Regions from separate parts of the Pseudomonas sp. C321 genome, predicted to be linked through region 3. Evidence: predicted binding sites of a transcription regulator. Region 3 holds the regulator's gene; each other region holds the start of a gene.

Region 1 (4,704 bases), on a different contig from region 3:
AAACTCAACTGACAGCCCAGCAGTCTGCCCTTGAAGTACGCCGGCAGATCATCCGGGCCTTCGTCGTCATGTTCATACACCGCTCTACCTTGTGGCACCAGCGTGTTGAAAAAACGTTTGAAGTCACGGCGAACCGCCGGGTCGGCATTCTCGTTGACGGTCAACGAGGCCGAGGTGTGCTGCAGCCACAAATACAACAAGCCCATCCGACTAGCCTTCAATTCAGGCAAACCAACGAGCAACTCGTCCGTCACCAGATGAAAGCCCCGGGGCTTGGCCCGCAGGATAATCAGGGTCTGTTGCCACATACAGTTCTGCGCACATCGGCGCGCATTCTAGCGCGCTCAGGGAAAAAACAAAGTGCCGAATACGCCTACATGCATGTAAGACATTCGCACAGTGAAAAGTACCCTATGGATCCAATCACAAAGTCAGCACAAAAATACTCACAACCCTTCACCGCAGACAAATCCTAGACAAAAAAATGCCCGGCAAGCCGGGCATCTTTTTTAAGCGTACTTACAAGTTGTAGCCACGTTCGTTGTGTTCCGCCAGATCGAGGCCGACCGCCTCTTCCTCTTCAGTAACCCGCAGGCCCATGACCTTGTCCAGCACCTTGAGGATGACGAAGGTCACGATACCGGTGTAGATCACCGTGAAACCGACACCCTTGGCCTGAATCCAGACCTGTGCCGCAACATCAGTCACAGTGCCGAAGCCGCCCAGGGCCGGGGCTGCGAACACACCGGTGAGGATCGCACCGACGATACCGCCGATACCGTGAACACCGAAGGCGTCCAGGGAGTCGTCGTAGCCCAGCTTGCGCTTGAGGCTGGTAGCGCAGAAGAAGCAGATCACACCGGCAACCAGACCAATCACCAGGGCGCCCATCGGGCCCACGGTGCCAGCGGCTGGCGTAATGGCGACCAAACCGGCAACCACACCCGAAGCAATACCCAGGGCACTTGGCTTGCCGTGGGTGATCCACTCGGCGAACATCCAGCCCAGCGCCGCAGCAGCGGTAGCGATCTGGGTCACCAGCATCGCCATGCCGGCAGTGCCGTTGGCAGCAGCAGCGGAACCTGCGTTGAAGCCGAACCAGCCAATCCACAGCATCGCGGCGCCGATCAGGGTGTAACCCAGGTTGTGCGGAGCCATCGGCGTGGTCGGGTAGCCTTTACGCTTGCCGAGCACGATGCACGCCACCAGGCCAGCAATACCGGCGTTGATGTGCACCACGGTGCCGCCAGCGAAGTCCAGTACGCCCCAATCCCACAACAGGCCACCGTTGCCGCTCCAGACCATGTGCGCAATCGGCGCATAGACCAGGGTGAACCAGATGGCCATGAAGATCAGCATGGCGGAGAACTTCATGCGCTCAGCGAACGCACCGACGATCAGTGCCGGAGTGATGATGGCGAAGGTCATCTGGAAGGTGATGAACACCGCCTCAGGGAACAGCGCCGCAGGCCCGGTGATGCTGGCCGGAGTGACACCCGCCAGGAACGCCTTGCCCATGCCGCCGAAGAACGAGTTGAAGTTGACGACACCCTGCTCCATCCCGGTAGTGTCGAACGCAATGCTGTAGCCGTAGACGACCCACAGAATGCTGATCAGGCCGGTAATGGCGAAGCACTGCATCATCACGGAAAGAATGTTTTTGGAGCGGACCATGCCGCCGTAGAACAGCGCCAGACCGGGGATGGTCATGAACAACACCAATGCGGTAGCGGTCAGCATCCAGGCGGTGTCGCCGGAGTTGAGGACTGGAGCCGCCACTTCGTCTGCCGCCATAGCCAGGCTGGGCATTACGATGGACAACAGGGCTCCTAGCCCTGCGAATTTACGCAGAGTCATATTGTTTTCTCCTGGGGCGTTGGGGTTTGGCGGCTTAGATTGCGTCGGTATCGGTTTCGCCGGTACGGATGCGAATAGCCTGTTCCAGATTGACCACGAAGATTTTGCCGTCACCGATCTTGCCGGTGTTGGCGGCCTTGGTTATCGCCTCGATAACCCGATCAAGATCCTTGTCGTCAATGGCGACATCAATCTTCACCTTCGGCAGGAAATCGACCACGTATTCCGCGCCGCGATACAACTCCGTGTGCCCCTTCTGCCGACCGAAGCCTTTGACCTCAGTAACGGTAATGCCCTGCACGCCGATCTCGGACAACGACTCGCGTACATCGTCCAACTTGAACGGCTTGATGATGGCAGTGACTAGCTTCATGAAAACTCTCTCCCGAATTGGTGGACTTGCCCCAGGAAAACAAACCCGTCTCAAGTCTAAGCGCAGTGCCTGGCTTTGTAACGCTTCGTCGCCCTGACAAGTGCCATTGCGACGCGAGCTAACCACTGGTGACGAAACCTGTACCCCGCTCCGTCGGCGCACTGCATTCGTCACAGCGACTGCATCAGTGCATGGGTCATGATGGTCTAAGCAGAAACCTTGCCAGCTCCGTAAAAATCACTGAAATCAATCCTTTGCTCACTCGTGCCCACTTGCGGGGGCCTACAGCGGTGTGGATACGCACGAAAACAGTGCGCAGCTGCCCGACCCCATGCACGAAAAGCGTGCGCAGCGCCGCGTGGAAAAGACTATAGACGCTGCGTGATACACTGCCTGCCAACAGTTTTCCGGAATATTTCCCATGCTCGCTCCCAAAGACCTCCTCGACGCCCTGAGCGGCCACGCCTCCCGCCTGTTCAGCGGCGAAACCCCGCTGCCTCGCAACGAAATCGAAAGCCAGTTCAAGGCTTTGTTGCAGAGCGGCTTCAGCAAGCTGGACCTGGTCAGCCGGGAAGAGTTTGATAGCCAGATGGTTGTACTGGCCCGCACGCGTGCGCGGTTGGAGAGCCTGGAGGCGAAGGTGGCGGAGCTGGAAGCGCGGTTGCATCCACCCACCGAATAACGCCTGCCCTTGTAGGAGCGAGCTGTTCGCGAAGAGCCCGAGAGCGCCGCGTTCATTCAGAATGCCCGCGTTATCGTTAACTATTTTCGCGAGCAAGCTCGCTCCTACAGTTTGGTCACGTTCTGTAAAACCTCCCCGCCTCGCTCTTCCCCACCTCGTCTACTCTTGAAAAACCCGCAGGAAGCGGCCCTCCATCTCAAGGAACGAGCATGTCCCTCGCCATCGTCCACAGCCGCGCCCAGATTGGCGTCGAAGCCCCCGCCGTCACCGTCGAGGTGCATATGGCCAATGGTTTGCCGTCGCTTACGCTAGTGGGTTTGCCGGAAACGGCGGTCAAGGAAAGCAAGGACCGGGTGCGCAGCGCCATTCTCAACTCTGCCCTGCAATATCCCGCCCGCCGTATCACCCTCAACCTCGCGCCCGCCGACCTGCCCAAGGACGGCGGGCGTTTTGATTTGGCGATTGCCCTGGGAATTCTCGCCGCCAGCGTGCAGGTGCCATCACTGATGCTCGATGACGTGGAATGCCTCGGCGAACTGGCGCTGTCCGGCGAAGTACGCGCGGTAAAGGGTGTGTTGCCAGCAGCGCTCGCAGCACGCAAGGCCGGGCGCACCTTGATAGTGCCTCGGGCCAATGCCGAAGAGGCGTGCCTTGCCTCCGGCTTGAAGGTGATTGCGGTAGATCACCTGCTGCAAGTGGTGGCGCACCTGAATGGGCATGTGCCGATTGAGCCCTTCGTTTCCAGTGGCCTGATGTACCTGAACAAGCCCTACCCCGACCTGAGTGAAGTCCAGGGCCAGTTGGCGGCCAAGCGAGCGTTATTGATTGCCGCAGCAGGCGCCCACAATCTGTTGTTCAGCGGGCCACCAGGCACCGGCAAAACCTTGCTCGCCAGTCGCCTGCCAGGGTTGCTGCCTCCCTTGAGCGAGCAGGAAGCGCTCGAGGTAGCGGCGATTCAGTCGGTGGTCAGCCTGGCACCACTGAGCCATTGGCCGCACCGACCATTTCGCCAACCCCACCATTCGGCTTCAGGGCCGGCACTGGTGGGCGGCGGCTCAAAACCGCAGCCTGGAGAAATCACTCTCGCCCATCACGGCGTGCTGTTTCTCGACGAGTTGCCGGAGTTTGATCGCAAGGTATTGGAGGTACTGCGCGAGCCACTGGAGTCGGGCCTTATCGTCATCTCCCGCGCCCGCGACCGAGTGAGTTTCCCGGCGCGCTTTCAACTGGTGGCGGCGATGAACCCTTGCCCTTGCGGTTATATGGGCGAACCGAGCGGGAGATGCCGCTGCACACCGGAACTGATTCAGCGTTATCGCAACAAACTCTCCGGGCCCTTGCTGGACCGAATTGACCTGCACGTGACCGTTGCGCGGGAAAGCACCGCGCTGAACCCGGCCACACAAGCCGGAGACGACACGGCCAGCGCTTCAGTACGTGTCGCCGAGGCCCGCGACCGCCAGCAGCAGCGCCAGGGTTGTGCCAACGCCTTTCTCGACTTGCCGGGGCTACGCGAGCATTGCGCGCTGGCGAAAGTCGATGAAGGCTGGCTGGAGACCGCCTGCGAGCGGCTGACTTTGTCGCTGCGGGCGGCGCATCGATTGTTGAAGGTCGCCCGCACCTTGGCGGATCTGGAGCAGGTGGAAGCGATCGGTCGCCATCATTTGGCAGAAGCGTTGCAGTATCGGCCAGCAACGATCAGCTAATCCCTCGCCACAGTTTTGATGCTCACCTGAATCGGTCAACCTCATCGCGCAAGCCCGCCGCCAACGTCTCCAGTTCCTTGGCAGTA
Region 2 (4,704 bases), on a different contig from region 3:
ATCCTCGCGGAAGTGGCGCCGACTTCGGAAGCTATTTCGGTGGGCGTAGTAGACGCTGAGACGGCGCACAAGGCGATTTCCCTGCGGGTGCTGACGGTGGATGACTCCTCGGTAGCGCGCAAGCAGGTCTCCCGTTGCCTGCAGACCGTTGGCGTCGAAGTGGTGGCCCTCAACGATGGCCGCCAGGCCCTGGATTACCTGCGCAAACTGGTGGATGAAGGCAAGAAACCGGAAGAAGAATTCTTGATGATGATTTCCGACATCGAGATGCCGGAAATGGACGGTTACACCCTCACGGCCGAGATACGCAACGATCCACGCATGCAAAAATTACATATCATCCTGCATACTTCATTGTCCGGTGTATTCAATCAGGCGATGGTCAAGAAGGTCGGTGCCGATGACTTCCTGGCCAAATTCCGTCCTGATGACCTGGCATCCCGGGTAGTCGACCGGATCAAGGCAGCAGATCACGGCTAGGGGCTTTTTCCCTGGCGGTCACACGATTTAAGAGGCGGTACCATTGTCTACGGGTAATTTGGATTTTGAACAGTTCCGGGTCTTCCTGGAAAAAGCCTGTGGCATATTGCTCGGTGAAAACAAGCAGTACCTGGTATCAAGCCGTCTCAATAAACTGATGGAGCAGCAAGGGATCAAGTCCCTCGGCGAACTCGTTCAGCGGATACAGAGCCAGCCACGCAGCGGGCTCAAGGCAATGGTGGTCGATGCCATGACCACCAACGAAACCCTGTGGTTTCGTGACACCTATCCCTTTGAAGTGCTCAAGAACAAGGTCCTGCCAGAATCGATCAAGGCCAGCCCCGGCCAGCGCCTGCGCATCTGGTCGGCGGCCTGCTCTTCGGGGCAGGAACCGTACTCGCTGTCGATGTCTATCGACGAGTTCGAGCGGACCAATTTGGGCCAGTTGAAGGCCGGGGTGCAGATTGTTGCCACCGACTTGTCCGGCACCATGCTCACCAACTGCAAGACGGGTGAGTACGACAGCCTGGCCCTGGGGCGCGGCCTGTCTCCGGAACGCTTGCAGCGTTTCTTCGACCCCAAGGGCGCTGGTCGTTGGGCAGTCAAGGCGCCAATCAAGAGCCGGGTGGAGTTTCGTTCGTTCAACCTGCTGGACAGCTACGCTAGCCTGGGTAAGTTCGATATCGTGTTTTGCCGCAACGTACTGATCTACTTCTCGGCCGAAGTGAAGAAGGACATCCTGTTACGCATCCACAGCACGCTCAAACGCGGTGGGTATCTGTTTCTCGGCGCTTCTGAAGCGTTGAACGGGTTGCCGGATCATTACCAGATGGTGCAGTGCAGTCCTGGGATTATTTACCAGGCCAAGTGATAGATAGGCGTCGCATAAAAACGGGAGGTCCTGCAAAGGCCTCCCGTTTTTTATGGGCGCAAAGCGGCAACGCTCATTGCCGCTTTACTGGCGGTTGGCGGAAACCCCTTGCCGCTTTTCTGGCATTGCCACCGGCAATCTCCCGGCAAACCCTTGATTTACAGGGCTTCGATGACTTGGCATGCCACTTGCTGTATCCAGATTACGAAAAGCAGGTCAGCCCCTAAAGGTTTCCGCCATGAGCATCAGCTTCGATAAAGCGCTCGGTATCCACGAACAAGCCCTGGGCTTTCGCGCCCAGCGTGCCGAAGTCCTGGCTAACAACATCGCCAACGCCGACACCCCGAACTACAAGGCTCGGGACTTGGACTTTTCCGCCGTGCTCGCCGCACAGCAGGACAAGACCAAGAACGGCTCCTTCGCCTTGAACATGACCAATAACCGTCATATCGAAGCGCAAGGCATGGGCAATGGCGACGAGTCGCTGATGTACCGCACGCCGATGCAGCCATCGATCGACCAGAACACCGTCGACGCGCAGCTGGAGCAATCGAACTACGCCGAGAACTCGGTGAACTTTCAGGCCAGCTTCACCCTGCTCAACAGCAAATTCAAAGGGCTGATGTCAGCCCTGCGCGGAGAGTAAGTCATGTCTCTATCCAGTGTTTTCAATATTGCCGGTAGTGGCATGAGCGCTCAGACCACCCGTCTGAACACCGTCGCCAGTAACATCGCCAACGCCGAGACCGTGTCGTCGAGCATTGACCAGACCTACCGCGCCCGTCACCCGGTGTTCGCCACCATGTTCCAGGGCGGCCAGAGTGGCGGCAGCGATTCGCTGTTCCAGGACCAGGATGCTGCGGGCCAGGGCGTTCAGGTGCTGGGTGTGGTCGAAGACCAGAGCAACCTCGACGCGCGCTACGAGCCGAACCATCCTGCCGCCGACGCCAAGGGTTATGTGTTCTACCCCAACGTCAATGTGGTCGAGGAAATGGCTGACATGATTTCCGCCAGTCGCTCGTTCCAGACCAACGCGGAAATGATGAACACCGCCAAAACCATGATGCAGAAGGTCCTGACCCTGGGTCAGTGATAAGGGGCGCCAAAGAATGTCCGTTACCAACGATGTGTCGAGTAACTCGACGATCCAGGACTTGTTCAACAACAAGGTCAAGGATGCCGCGGCCAACCAGGATAGCCTGGCGGGTGCTACCAAAGAGGCTTCTGGCAGCCAGGCCCTGGGCAAGGATGCGTTCCTGCAGTTGCTGGTCACCCAGCTGAAAAACCAGAACCCGCTGTCGCCCCAGGATAACGGCGCGTTTGTCGCGCAACTGGCGCAGTTCAGCAGCCTGGAAGGCATCAACACCCTGAACGACTCGGTGAATGCAATCTCCAGCAACTACAAGTCGTCGCAAGCGCTGCAAGCGTCGTCGCTGGTGGGTCGTTCGGTGATCATCGAGACCGACAAGGCCATGGTCGACACCAGCAAGAGCTTCACTGGTTCCGTGGCAGTCACCTCGTCGGTGGGCAACGTCACCATCAAGGTCTCTGACAAGGACGGCAAGCTGGTCAAGACCATCGACTTGGGCGCTCAGGCAGCCGGCAAGTCGGACTTTATCTGGGACGGCAAAAACGAAGCCGGCGAGAAAGTCGACTCCGGCAACTACACCTTCGCTGCCACCACCAAGAACGATGCCGGTGATGCGATAGCGTTGAAGACCTCGCTACCAGCCACGGTCACTAGCGTGACTTTGAGCCAGACGGGCGGCGAAATGCTGCTCAATCTTTCTGGCGGCATGGGCAGCATCAAGCTGTCCCAAATTCAGACTATCGGTACATAGAGCCGCCTAAATACGGCAAGAGGAGAGAAACATGTCTTTTAATATCGGCCTTAGCGGCCTCTATGCGGCCAACAAACAGCTGGACGTGACTGGCAACAACATCGCCAACGTCGCGACCACCGGCTTCAAGTCGTCCCGTGCTGAATTCGCCGACGTCTACGCCGCCTCCAAACTGGGCAGCGGCCACAACGCTATTGGTAGCGGTGTGAGCCTGGCAGCGGTTTCCCAGCAATTCAGCCAAGGCGAAATCACCGGCACTGGTGGTTTGCTGGACATGGCGATCAAGGGCGGCGGCTTCTTCGTGCAGAAGGGCAGCGACGGTTCCCTGGAATACACCCGCTCCGGTACTTTCAAGCCGGACAAGGATGGCTACGTCACCAACTCCACCGGCACCTCGCGCCTGCAAGGTTACGCGGCAGACGAAAACGGCAAGATCATCAAGGGTGGCCTGATAGACCTGCGCATCGATCAGTCGAACCTGTCACCCAAGGCGTCCACCAAGGTGGACTCCACCAGCAACCTGAAGTCCTCGGAGCCAGTGATCGACCAGGCGCTCAACCCGTTCGATCCGACCAAATCGGGCAGCTTTACCACCCAGTACACCACCATGTTGTACGACACCCAGGGCAACTCGCACCCTATGGTGCAGTATATGGTGAAGACCGACTCCAATACCTGGAAGTCCTACACCCTGATCGACGGCCGTAACCCCAACGGTACGCCTATCAGTGGCGCCGGTGCCGTCGCGCCTGTGGCGTCGACCGTGACCTTCGATACCGCTGGTACGCTCAAAGGGATCGTCACGCCGCCAAGCGCGGTGTCCAACACCACCCTGACGATTGCCGACTGGAAGCCGGGCGTCATGAACAATGGCGTGTGGGTAGATAACGGCGCAGCGGCCAACCCGACTGGTATTGCCATCAATATGGCCAGTATCACCCAGTACAACTCTGCCAGTTATCGCAACCCGCCGGTCACTGATGGTTACGCTACTGGCGAAATCACCGGGCTGAAAATTGACAGCAGCGGTGTCATGTTTGCCACGTTCAGTAACGAGCAGAGCAAGGCGATCGGCCAGATCTCCTTGGCCAGCTTCAACAATGAACAGGGCCTGCAGCCGTACGGCGGCACTACCTGGAAGGAGACCTTTGCGTCCGGCCAACCAGGTTATGACTCGCCAGAGTCCGGCACTTTGGGTTCGATCATCGCCAACTCCCTGGAGAACTCCAACGTCAACCTGACCAGCGAGTTGGTGGAGCTGATCAAGGCTCAGAGCAACTTCCAGGCGAACTCCAAGACCATCTCCACCGAAAGCACCATCATGCAGACCATTATTCAGATGACCTGATGTTGTCGATTTAGCGCCTGCACCGAAAGCCCCTCAATGAGGGGCTTTTTTTGCGCGCTATTCGGCAAGCGGGGTGCTTCCTGCCTTTCGTTTTGAGTGGCCGAGGCTGCTCTGCACTGACTGGAGGGGAAATGTGTTGAGTCAGGCCTGGCGGACGTCATTTG
Region 3 (4,704 bases):
CTGGAACATCTCCTCGACATCCGGTTGCGCCGCCAGGTACTCGGCTACGGGTTGGTCGAGCCCCGACTGATCACGTAGTTCCGGCTTCCAGTACGGGTTGGGCAGGCAGCGCACGTCGAACACCAGGTCGGCGTCCACCGGCATGCCCCGCTTGAAGCCAAAAGACTCCACCAGGAACGCCGTGCCAGGTTCTGGCTGGTTCAACAGGCGCAACTTGATGGTATCGCGCAGTTGATACAGGTTCAGGCTGGTGGTGTTGATCTTCAGGTCGGCCAGGTCAATGATTGGCCCCAGTAGCTTGGTTTCGTCTTCGATGGCTTCTGCCAGCGAGCGGTTGGCGCTGCTCAGAGGGTGACGACGACGAGTTTCTGAAAAACGCTTGAGCAGGGTTTCTTCGTCTGCATCCAGGTACAGCACGTCGCAATGAATGTGTTTGCCGCGCACCTCCTCAAGCAATTCCGGGAAGCGCGTTAGGTGGCTGGGCAGGTTGCGGGCGTCGATGGATACAGCGACTAGCGGCTGTGCCAGTTCGGTGTGGATCAACGCGCGCTCAGCCAGTTCGGGCAGCAAGCCGGCCGGCAGGTTGTCGATGCAATAGAAGCCATTGTCCTCAAGCACATTGAGGGCAGTACTTTTACCTGAGCCGGAGCGGCCGCTGACGATGATCAAACGCATGATTACTGCCCGTTCTGCTCTTCCAGGACGACCTGATACAGCGCTTCATTACTGGAGGCGCTACGCAGTTTTTCGCGTACTTCTTTGCGGTCGAGCATGCTGGCGATCTGCCGGAGCAGTTCCAGGTGCGCATCGGTGGCCGCTTCCGGGACCAGCAGAACGAACAGCAGGTCTACCGGGGCACCGTCGATGGCGTCGAAATCGATAGGAGCGTCCAGGTGCAGCAAGGCGCTGACTGGAGACTCGCAACCTTTAAGGCGGCAATGGGGGATGGCGATGCCGTTGCCAAAACCGGTCGAGCCAAGTTTTTCACGGGCAATTAGAGCCTCAAAGACATCTTGCGTCTTCAGATTAGGCACTTCGCGGCCGATCAGATTGGCAATTTGTTCGAGGGCGCGCTTTTTACTGCCGCCCGGCACGTTCATGAGGGAACGGCCGGGGGTCAGGATATTTTCGAGTCGGATCATGGGTTGGGAGTGTTAACGACCGGTTGCGCCCTGAAGGAGGCTCTGGGTCTTTTCCTTATGCTTTTTGAGTTGGCGATCCAGCTTGTCAGTCAGCAGGTCAATGGCGGCATACATGTCTGAATGCTCGGCATTGGCGACGACTTCCCCGCCGGGGATATGCAGGGTGGCTTCGATTTTCTGCAGCAGCTTCTCGACTGTCATCGTGACTTGCACGTTGGTTATCTTGTCGAAATGCCGTTCCAATCGGTCGAGTTTTTCGCCGATGTAGGTGCGCAGGGGGTCGGTCACTTCCAGTTGGTGTCCACTGATGTTGACTTGCATACAGCTTCTCCTTCGTTGCCAGTGCATAAAGCGGCAGGCAGAAATGCCTGCCACTGGAACGCTGTGGCTAGCCCGTCACATCAAACGCTTACGCTCGCTGGAAGGCGCGATCCCAAGGGACTCGCGGTACTTGGCGACGGTTCGACGGGCTACCTGAATGCCTTGTGCCTCCAGTAAACCAGCGATCTTGCTGTCACTCAACGGCTTTTTCTGATTTTCCGCGGCAACCAGTTTTTTGATGATCGCGCGGATCGCCGTGGACGAGCATTCGCCACCTTCGGAAGTGCTTACATGACTGGAGAAAAAGTATTTCAGCTCATAAATACCCCGTGGGGTATGCATGAATTTCTGTGTAGTCACCCGGGAAATCGTCGATTCATGCATGCCTACTGCCTCGGCAATGTCATGCAGGACCAGCGGTTTCATCGCCTCATCGCCATATTCCAGGAAGCCGCGCTGGTGCTCGACGATCTGGGTGGCGACTTTCATCAGGGTTTCATTACGGCTTTGCAGGCTCTTGATGAACCAGCGGGCCTCCTGTAACTGGTTGCGCATGAAGGTGTTATCGGCGCTGGTGTCGGCCCGACGGACAAAACCTGCGTATTGCGGGTTGACCCGCAGGCGTGGCACCGATTCCTGGTTCAGCTCCACCAGCCAGCGCTCGTTGTCCTTGCGCACGATCACATCGGGAACGACGTATTCGGCTTCGCCGGACTCGATTTGCGAGCCGGGGCGAGGGTTGAGGCTTTGCACCAGCTCGATGATCTGGCGCAGGTCATCTTCCTTGAGCTTCATGCGCCGCATCAGTTGGCTGTAGTCGCGGCTGCCCAGCAGGTCTATGTAGTCGGTGACCAGGCGTTGTGCCTCGGTCAGCCACGGCGTCTTGGTGGGCAACTGGCGCAGTTGCAGCAGCAGGCATTCGCTGAGGGTGCGGGCGCCGATACCGGCCGGTTCGAATTGCTGGATGCGGTGCAGGACGGCTTCGATTTCGTCTAGTTCGATATCCAGTTCCGGGTCGAAGGCCTCGAGGATTTCCTCAAGTGTCTCGTCCAGGTAGCCCTGATTGTTGATGCAGTCGATCAGGGTCACGGCGATCAGTCGATCGGTGTCGGACATCGGCGCCAGGTTCAGTTGCCACAGCAAGTGGCTCTGCAGGCTCTCGCCGACGGAGGTGCGGGTGGTGAAGTCCCACTCGTCATCGTCATTGCTGGGCAGGCTGCTGGTGCTGGTCTGATAGACGTCTTCCCAGGCGGTGTCCACCGGCAGTTCATTGGGAATGCGCTCGTTCCACTCGCCTTCCTCAAGGTTATCCACCGTAGGGGCGGTTTCCTGGTAGGACGGTTCCTGGACATCGGTGTTGGGTTTTTGCTCGGTGTTGTCGGCCAGCGGGTCGGCATTATCGAAGTCGTCGCCTTCTTCCTGGCGTTCGAGCATCGGATTGGACTCCAGTGCCTCCTGGATTTCCTGTTGCAGGTCCAGGGTCGACAATTGGAGCAGGCGGATGGCCTGTTGCAGCTGCGGTGTCATCGTCAGCTGCTGGCCCATTCTCAGAACTAGCGATGGTTTCATGGCAGGGGCTTAACACCTTATTCGCCGGCGCAATGCGCCATCCACGACAGGGCGCGTGAGCGCCAAACATAAGCAAATTATATGCCTGATATCGGGGGCTTTGCCTAGAGCGCGGTAACAATAAAAATATTGAGGTTTTTATTGACGCTCGCGCTCCTTGGCGAATGGCCAGGTATCACAGTACTTACAAGCGGAATTCGTGGCCCAGGTAAACTTCCTTGACCAGTTCGTTGGCCAGGATAGTTGCCGAGTCACCTTCGGCAATCAGCTGCCCGTCGTTGACAATATAGGCGGTTTCGCAGATATCGAGGGTTTCGCGCACGTTGTGGTCGGTGATCAATACACCGATCCCTTTGGCCTTGAGGTGGTGGATGATCTGCTTGATGTCGCCGACCGAGATCGGGTCGACACCGGCGAAGGGTTCGTCCAGCAGGATGAACTTCGGCGCAGTGGCCAGGGCGCGGGCGATTTCCACACGACGACGTTCGCCACCGGACAGGCTCATGCCGAGGTTGTCGCGAATGTGGTTGATGTGGAATTCCTGCAGCAGGCTTTCCAGCTCTTTCTTGCGTGCGGCGCGGTCGAGTTCCTTGCGGGTTTCGAGAATCGCCATGATGTTGTCGGCTACCGACAGTTTGCGGAAGATCGACGCCTCCTGGGGGAGATAGCCAATACCAGCCTGGGCACGGCCGTGCATAGGTTGGTGGCTGACGTCCAGGTCGTCGATCAGTACGCGACCCTGATCCGCCTGGACCAGTCCGACAATCATGTAGAAACAGGTGGTCTTGCCGGCACCGTTGGGGCCAAGCAGGCCGACGATCTGGCCGCTGTCGATCGATAGGCTGACATCGCGCACGACCTGACGGCCTTTATAGGCCTTGGCCAGATGCTGGGCTTTCAGGGTTGCCATTACTCGGCCTTCTTCTTCGGCTGGATAACCATGTCGATGCGTGGACGTGGCGTAGTGACCTTGCTGCCATTGGCGCGACCAGCTTGAGCGATCTGGGTCTTGGTATCGTAGATGATTTTCTCGCCTTCGGTAGAGTTGCCGTCGCTGCTCAGAACCTTGGCGCGGTCGATCAATACGATGCGATTTTGTTGGGCGTGATATTGGATCGTCACGCCGTAGCCCTTGATGGGGGCCGGATCTGTAGCTTTCTGTTGTTGCTCGAAATAGGCCAGGTTGCCCACCGAAGTCACTACGTCTATCTCACCAGCAGGGTTGCGGGTCAGAGTCACGGTGTTGCCGGTGATTTTCATCGAGCCTTGAGTGATGATCACATCACCCTTGTAGGTTGCGACACCTTGCTTGTCATCCAACTGAGCGTCGTCAGCCTGAATGTGGATTGGCTGTTCGCTATCGTTCGGCAGAGCCCAGGCGCTCACGCTTCCCAGTGCTGCGCCCAGACCGAGCAAAATAGGGAGGGTTTTAACGAGCCTCATACTGTCCTCTTACGTTCGATAGCAGGTGTATCCTGCTTTCTTTCAAATACGCTTTCATTCCCTTGCCAGTCGATACACCGCCAGCGCCGTCGATTCTAACGTCTTGCTCGGTCTGCGCATATTGCTTCTGAGGGAATACGGTCATGCGACTGCTGGTAATAATGGTCTCGCGGTCCTTGGCGTCGGTGCGAGCTACGCGCACCGAGTCGATCAGTTCGACTTCGGTACC

The links. Region 3 encodes sigma-54, which starts transcription at its own class of promoters, with help from an activator protein. Its sites were predicted from a motif close to ANTGGCATNNANNTTGCTNT; they were not measured.
Region 1: the regulator sigma-54 is predicted to act here: its motif matches at 2,438-2,457, upstream of glnK (P-II family nitrogen regulator).
Region 2: the regulator sigma-54 is predicted to act here: its motif matches at 1,527-1,546, upstream of flgB (flagellar basal body rod protein FlgB).

The regions. Positions count from the first base shown of each region.
Region 1 is NZ_JBUZRB010000002.1:413,280-417,983, forward strand. It holds gene ACZRJ6_RS07915 (secondary thiamine-phosphate synthase enzyme YjbQ) at 1-308, opposite strand, end outside; gene ACZRJ6_RS07920 (ammonium transporter) at 520-1,857, opposite strand; gene glnK (P-II family nitrogen regulator) at 1,892-2,230, opposite strand; gene ACZRJ6_RS07930 (accessory factor UbiK family protein) at 2,652-2,912, shown strand; gene ACZRJ6_RS07935 (YifB family Mg chelatase-like AAA ATPase) at 3,122-4,618, shown strand; gene ACZRJ6_RS07940 (methyl-accepting chemotaxis protein) at 4,641-4,704, opposite strand, start outside.
Region 2 is NZ_JBUZRB010000003.1:636,834-641,537, forward strand. It holds gene ACZRJ6_RS12595 (chemotaxis protein CheV) at 1-480, shown strand, start outside; gene cheR (protein-glutamate O-methyltransferase CheR) at 524-1,351, shown strand; gene flgB (flagellar basal body rod protein FlgB) at 1,590-1,997, shown strand; gene flgC (flagellar basal body rod protein FlgC) at 2,001-2,444, shown strand; gene flgD (flagellar hook assembly protein FlgD) at 2,461-3,192, shown strand; gene flgE (flagellar hook protein FlgE) at 3,224-4,540, shown strand.
Region 3 is NZ_JBUZRB010000001.1:873,877-878,580, reverse strand. It holds gene rapZ (RNase adapter RapZ) at 1-675, opposite strand, end outside; gene ptsN (PTS IIA-like nitrogen regulatory protein PtsN) at 678-1,142, opposite strand; gene hpf (ribosome hibernation-promoting factor, HPF/YfiA family) at 1,155-1,463, opposite strand; gene ACZRJ6_RS04145 (RNA polymerase factor sigma-54) at 1,539-3,032, opposite strand; gene lptB (LPS export ABC transporter ATP-binding protein) at 3,217-3,942, opposite strand; gene lptA (lipopolysaccharide transport periplasmic protein LptA) at 3,942-4,475, opposite strand; gene lptC (LPS export ABC transporter periplasmic protein LptC) at 4,462-4,704, opposite strand, start outside.